DNA from 2 places in the Paenibacillus hexagrammi genome. Region 1 is predicted to be linked to the other one. Evidence: a T-box and tRNA genes for the amino acid it is inferred to sense, from the RefSeq annotation. Region 1 holds a T-box; the other holds one or more tRNA genes.
The links. The T-box of region 1 lies ahead of pheS (phenylalanine--tRNA ligase subunit alpha). A T-box ahead of a tRNA ligase gene usually reads a tRNA of that ligase, here a tRNA-Phe.

Region 1 (3,399 bases):
TTTCGATAATGGCAAAAGCTACAAGTGATATTAGGGCAACTACAATCAAACCAATAATTTGCCAAGACAGCCATGGGTAATCCTTGCCGCCGAAAGTTAAGGCAAGCAGAAGACTGACGACTCCCACAATCATAGTAACAATACCGGGAATGTCAAATCTGACGTTGCCTGATGCTCTATGTTTAGGAAGCGCGAGTGCGATTAGGATGGTTGCAAGAATCCCGACAGGAAGATTAATATAGAACACCCAGCGCCAGTTTAGGGAATCCACGATCCATCCTCCGACTTGGGGACCGATGACAGTAGCCAAACCGAAGATTGCACCGAATACACCTTGCCATTTAGCACGCTGTTTACCCGTGAATAAATCCCCGATAATGATCATCGCCATTGGCATCATGATACCGCCTCCGATTCCCTGTAGCCCACGGAACCATATCAGCTCGGTCATGTTTTGCGCCATTCCGCAGAGTGCAGAGGCGCCAATGAAAATCAGAAGGCCAGTTACATAGACAACCCGCCTGCCGATTAAGTCGGCAAGTTTACCGGCAATAGGAACGACAACGGTAGAGGTTAGCATATAGGCGGTTGTAAGCCAAGCCATTAGACCAAGCCCGCCGAATTCACCTACGATTCGTGGCATAGCGGTACCGACAATGGTACCATCCAGCGCCCCGAATAACATGGCAATGATGAGTCCCGTTAGTAAGAGTCCGCGATTTTTAGGAGCCGATGTTGAAGCTTGAGCTTGAGAATGTTCCATAATCTATCACTCCTTTTAGTAAAATTAATAATAAGTTGCAAGCTTTTCCATCATACGAATGAATAAATCCAGTTCCTCCGGCGAAAGCTGGGATAAACCTTGTGCAGCTACTTCTTTGTGCGTTTGCTCCGCTGTTTGCAGAACATGCCTTCCATCCTCCGTTAGCTCAACCAATACGACTCTTCGATCGGTTTCATGATGCTTGCGAACTACATAGCCGCTTTGGACAAGACGATCAATCATGACAGTAATAGCACTCGGTTTGACTCCCATTAACTCAGCTAGCTGCGTTTGTTTTGCGGAGCCTTGCTTCATAATCATAAAAAGCATGAAATATTGAGGACCCGTAATATCAAATTCAAGCTTGGATAAAACAGCTTGGTTTAATTTTCGATACGTCGAATCAAAAGCAGTCCGAAAACGCTCGGTATAAGAGCTCATTGCCTCATTCATAGCATTCCTCCATATCTCCTCCTTTACTACATAAACAAGAAGGAAATTATATGATTTAATATTTAAACTATATAACATTTAAATAACTTAAATAAATTTTACTGTAAACCATCTTTTCTGTCAATGGGAGTATCAGCCCCCTTATGATTCGAATGCTTGCATCTCAGCCATATCTTGCATATAATTACTGGTACATATACGAGGAAATGCGAAGACGGAGAAGAGTAAGCAGTGCTTCTTAACAGGGAGGGCAGGCCGCAGATTGAGAGCCTGCTCCGAAGAATCAGGCTGCCGAAGTTCGCTCCCGAGCTGTCTTTTGAACAAACTGCTGCGGTTTGCCGCACAGTTTAAGTAGAAGGAACCGGACACAGTCGTCCGTTATCTGAACGAAGTGAGAATCGCCGCTGACGCTCTATCTGTCATTCGGCGAATCTAATTAGGGTGGTACCGCGGCTCTTTCGTCCCTTGTTTTGGGATGGAAGAGCTTTTTTGCGTTGATAAGAAAGTATAAGTACTATTTTTTGCTTCGCATCAACCTTGACAAACGCGCTCGTCCCTTAAGGACGACGAAGACGTTTATCCTTGGTAGGTTCTAGGTTCGGGTTAATAAGTCTTATTATCAGGAGGGGTTTTCATGAAAGAGCGATTAGAAGCGTTAAAGCTTGATGCGCTACAAGAACTCGAGCAAGTAAAGAATCAGCAGGAATTAAATGATCTGCGAATTAAGTACTTAGGTAAAAAGGGCCCGTTAACCGAGATTCTGCGCGGAATGGGCGCACTTAGCGCAGAAGAAAGACCAATCATTGGCCAGGTTGCCAACGATGTGAGAGCTGCGATTGAAGGTGTAATTGAAGAGAAGCAAGCTGCGTATCTGAAGCAGGAGACAGATAATCGGCTGCGCGCGGAAATGATTGATGTGACGCTTCCGGGCAAGCCCTCTCAACAAGGAGCAGTTCATCCGTTAAGTAAAATCATTCAAGATATCGAGGATATCTTCATTGGAATGGGCTACTCGGTAGCCGAGGGACCTGAGGTAGAGCAGGATTATTACAATTTTGAGGCGCTTAACCTGCCTAAAGACCATCCGGCTCGCGATATGCAGGATTCCTTTTATATCACAGAAGAAATTTTGATGCGTACTCAGACCTCACCGGTGCAAGTTCGCACCATGGAAAAGCGCAAAGGCGATGTGCCGATTAAAATCATTTGCCCTGGTAAAGTATACCGCCGTGATGATGATGATGCGACGCATTCTCATATGTTTACACAAATAGAGGGTCTCGTGATCGACCGCAATATCCGTATGAGCGATTTGAAAGGAACTTTGCTTCAGTTCGTACAGGAAATGTACGGCAAGCAGACCCGGATCCGATTGCGCCCAAGCTTCTTCCCGTTCACCGAGCCGAGCGTAGAGGTAGACGTAAGCTGCGCCATGTGCGGAGGAGCAGGATGCAGAACGTGTAAGCAAACGGGATGGCTTGAAATTTTGGGAGCAGGTATGGTTCATCCTCGTGTGCTCGAAATGGGCGGCTATGATCCGAAAGAGTATTCCGGCTTTGCATTTGGAATGGGTGTGGAGCGTATCGCCATGCTGAAATATGGAATCGAAGATATCCGCCATTTTTATACAAACGATTTACGTTTCTTGAAGCAATTCGTACATCTGTAAGATCATTATTAGTTGAGGGAGTGAAACCATGAAAGTATCCTATCAGTGGCTGTCCGAATACGTGGATGTAACGGGCTTTACGGCCGAGGAATTAGCTGAAAAATTAACCCGCAGCGGGATTGAAGTCGATATCGTGGAAGACCGAAACAAAGGAGTTACTAATGTTGTGGTGGGCTACGTCAAAGCCCGCGAGAAGCATCCAGATGCCGATAAATTGAGCGTATGTACGCTGGATGCGGGACTAGGGGAAGATCTTCAGATCGTTTGCGGAGCCAAGAACGTAGCGGCTGGGCAAAAGGTGCCTGTCGCGCTTGTAGGCGCTGAGCTGCCGGATGGTTTGAAAATCAAGCGCGCTAAGCTGCGCGGCGTTGAATCACAAGGCATGATCTGCTCCGCGAAGGAGCTGGGATTGAACGATAAATTGCTGCCAAAAGAAATCCAGGAAGGCATTTTGGTGCTTCCTGAAGATACAGAAGTAGGCCGCTCCATTCTGGACGTGCTTGCGATCAACGAT
Region 2 (3,399 bases), 1.7 Mb from region 1:
CAATCGTACCGACAGCGCGCCAAAGTTGTGATTGTATCAGCATATGTTGTTGAAACTCCCCGTCTGCTGCTTCATTCTGCGAATGCCCAGTTTCCCAACGGGCTCAGTAACAGCAGTGGTTGGGTAGGTCGTGGCTTTATGACTCACAGCAGCTATGATGTCTACGCGAAGTTTGAAGAGGAAGTACGGTTGTATAAGGGGACACCGGTCCTTGCTTCTACGCAAGATCTCTATGAGACCGATAAAAATAGAGGCTTCGCCCGCGGCTATACGATCCACGCTCATGGTGCCAGACCGGTTAGTATGGCGAATGGAATTAGCAATTCGGTAAGCGGTATGCTTTGGGGGGAGACGCTGCGTGACGCTATGAAAAATTACAATCATTACGGTCGCCTGACGATGGTTGGCGAGGTTCTCCCGAGCTGGGACAATTCCATAAGTCTATCCGACGAAAAAGACGAGCTAGGTATACCTAGATCCAAGGTTACATTTAGCTATAGCGACAATGATCGAAAGCTAATCGAACATGCCGTCGACACGATGAGCTCCATCCTCACTGCCGCAGGCGGACAGGTCGAGTATGTAGTACCGGATACCGCACATCTCATGGGCGGATGCAGGATGGGCAGCAATTCACATACATCCGTTGTCAATTCCTTTGGTCAGAGCCATGACATACCTAACTTGTTCATCTGCGATGCCAGTATCTTCGTAACCTCTAGTGGGGGCAATCCTACGAATACGGTTATGGCGCTTGCAGCAAGAACAGCTGAATATATCATGGAGCTGGCCACCTTGCAGGACATCTGATCGTGAGTCCATGTACCGTGTGCTTGAGCACCTCACTCTTTACCTAAGCATCATTCTGCGGATTCATACATTTGCACAGCAGGTTTACACCCATTACAATGAGAAGAATCACCTGATGTACACGATAAGGAGGGCTAAGCATGGCCATCGCTGAGTTCACGATTATTCCCATTGGAACTGGAACTACAAGTTTAAGCAGCTACGTTGCAGATCTTCATAAGGAGCTTGAAAAACACACCGACATCCAGTTCGAAATGACCCCCATGGGAACCATACTGGAAGGTCCTTTGGAGCGACTTTTCGAAGTCATTCGACTTGTCCACGAGGTCCCCTTTCTACACGGTGCACAACGCGTATCTACTTCAATTAAAATTGATGATCGACGCGATAAGCATGCAACTATGGAGCAGAAGCTGCAATCCGTGAAAGACAAATTGTAGCCATAACGTTGGTAAACATAGGGTCATTCGATCGTTCACCCTCTCAAATCATGGCGCAGTTCTCTTCTTCCCTGCAAAAAAATAAAACCAAAACCAAGACCATCATCTCCAGTATCACTGTTCTGGGATAGTCCATGAGTTTTGGTTTTTTGGTGTTCTGGAAACCTCACATGATTAAAATACATAAAAAAAAGACCGCTCTAGGTCTTTATCACTTTTATCAAAAGTGAGCCATGTAGGACTCGAACCTACGACACCCTGATTAAAAGTCAGGTGCTCTACCAACTGAGCTAATGGCTCTTATATTAATGGTGGAGGCTGATGGATTCGAACCACCGAACTCGAAGAGAGCAGATTTACAGTCTGCCGTGTTTAGCCACTTCACTAAGCCTCCACAGAAGAGATCTTTGCGTAATATTAGCTTCATAATACGCATACATCTCAAATGGCTCGGGACGGAATCGAACCGCCGACACGAGGATTTTCAGTCCTCTGCTCTACCGACTGAGCTACCGAGCCGTATGTATTCTGCAACTTCTCCAAAAAATAAATGGCGGAGCCGACGGGATTCGAACCCGCGGTCTCCTGCGTGACAGGCAGGCATGTTAGGCCTCTACACCACGGCTCCGTGTCATATATTTATGGATGGTGCCGTCGAGAGGACTTGAACCCCCAACCTACTGATTACAAGTCAGTTGCTCTACCAGTTGAGCTACAACGGCATATATGAAAATTAAAAACCATATTACGTCACTTTACTCCATCGAGTAAAGCTATGGAGGCTGACGGGATCGAACCGCCGACCCTCTGCTTGTAAGGCAGATGCTCTCCCAGCTGAGCTAAGCCTCCAAATGGGTTCTGTATGGTAGCGGCGGAGGGGCTCGAACCCCCGACCTTACGGGTATGAACCGTACGCTCTAGCCAGCTGAGCTACGCCGCCATACATAAAGATATACTGTTTGAAACTGGCGGAGAGAGAGGGATTCGAACCCTCGCACCGCTTACGCAGTCTAACCCCTTAGCAGAGGGTCCCCTTATAGCCACTTGGGTATCTCTCCAAGATGTATATCCCAGGAACTTGCGCCCTGAAAACTAGATACGAAACTTACGTAAAGTGTGAGTATTTCTTAATGCTTCCGAAGCTAGCTTTCCTTCGGAAAGTTCTTAGGTTAAGCCCTCGACCGATTAGTATTCGTCAGCTCCATACATTGCTGCACTTCCACCTCGAACCTATCAACCTCGTCGTCTACAAGGGGTCTTACGAATTGGGAAATCTCATCTTGAGGTGGGCTTCACGCTTAGATGCTTTCAGCGCTTATCCCTTCCGTACATAGCTACCCAGCTATGCCTCTGGCGAGACAACTGGTACACCAGCGGTACGTCCATCCCGGTCCTCTCGTACTAAGGACAGCTCCTCTCAAATTTCCTACGCCCGCGACAGATAGGGACCGAACTGTCTCACGACGTTCTGAACCCAGCTCGCGTACCGCTTTAATGGGCGAACAGCCCAACCCTTGGGACCTACTTCAGCCCCAGGATGCGATGAGCCGACATCGAGGTGCCAAACCTCCCCGTCGATGTGGACTCTTGGGGGAGATAAGCCTGTTATCCCCAGGGTAGCTTTTATCCGTTGAGCGATGGCCCTTCCATTCGGTACCACCGGATCACTAAGCCCGACTTTCGTCCCTGCTCGACCTGTTTGTCTCGCAGTCAAGCTCCCTTATGCCTTTGCACTCTTCGAATGATTTCCAACCATTCTGAGGGAACCTTTAGACGCCTCCGTTACTTTTTAGGAGGCGACCGCCCCAGTCAAACTGCCCACCTGACACTGTCCCCGCACCGGATTACGGTACCAGGTTAGAACTCCGATACGATCAGGGTGGTATCCCAACGGCGCCTCCATCCAAGCTGGCGCTCAGGCTTCAACGGCTCCCACCTATCCTGTACAGATCGTACCAAAGTCCAATATCAAGCTGCAGTAAAGCTCCATGGGGTCTTTCCGTCTTGTCGCGGGTAACCTGCATCTTCACAGGTATTAAAATTTCACCGGATCTCTCGTTGAGACAGCGCCCAAGTCGTTACGCCATTCGTGCGGGTCAGAATTTACCTGACAAGGAATTTCGCTACCTTAGGACCGTTATAGTTACGG

Region 2: it has a tRNA-Phe gene. The T-box ahead of pheS (phenylalanine--tRNA ligase subunit alpha) is inferred to sense a tRNA for this amino acid. The anticodon was not compared.

What each region holds. Positions count from the first base shown of each region.
Region 1 covers NZ_CP090978.1:983,709-987,107, forward strand. The annotation lists gene L0M14_RS04485 (MDR family MFS transporter) at 1-763, opposite strand, end outside; gene L0M14_RS04490 (MarR family winged helix-turn-helix transcriptional regulator) at 788-1,216, opposite strand; T-box leader at 1,419-1,685, shown strand; gene pheS (phenylalanine--tRNA ligase subunit alpha) at 1,851-2,885, shown strand; gene pheT (phenylalanine--tRNA ligase subunit beta) at 2,914-3,399, shown strand, end outside.
Region 2 covers NZ_CP090978.1:5,805,062-5,808,460, forward strand. The annotation lists gene L0M14_RS26555 (GMC family oxidoreductase) at 1-810, shown strand, start outside; gene L0M14_RS26560 (MTH1187 family thiamine-binding protein) at 951-1,250, shown strand; tRNA gene L0M14_RS26565 (tRNA-Lys) at 1,478-1,550, opposite strand; tRNA gene L0M14_RS26570 (tRNA-Tyr) at 1,560-1,644, opposite strand; tRNA gene L0M14_RS26575 (tRNA-Phe) at 1,697-1,769, opposite strand; tRNA gene L0M14_RS26580 (tRNA-Asp) at 1,802-1,878, opposite strand; tRNA gene L0M14_RS26585 (tRNA-Thr) at 1,897-1,972, opposite strand; tRNA gene L0M14_RS26590 (tRNA-Val) at 2,027-2,099, opposite strand; tRNA gene L0M14_RS26595 (tRNA-Met) at 2,114-2,190, opposite strand; tRNA gene L0M14_RS26600 (tRNA-Ser) at 2,217-2,308, opposite strand; rRNA gene L0M14_RS26605 (23S ribosomal RNA) at 2,416-3,399, opposite strand, start outside.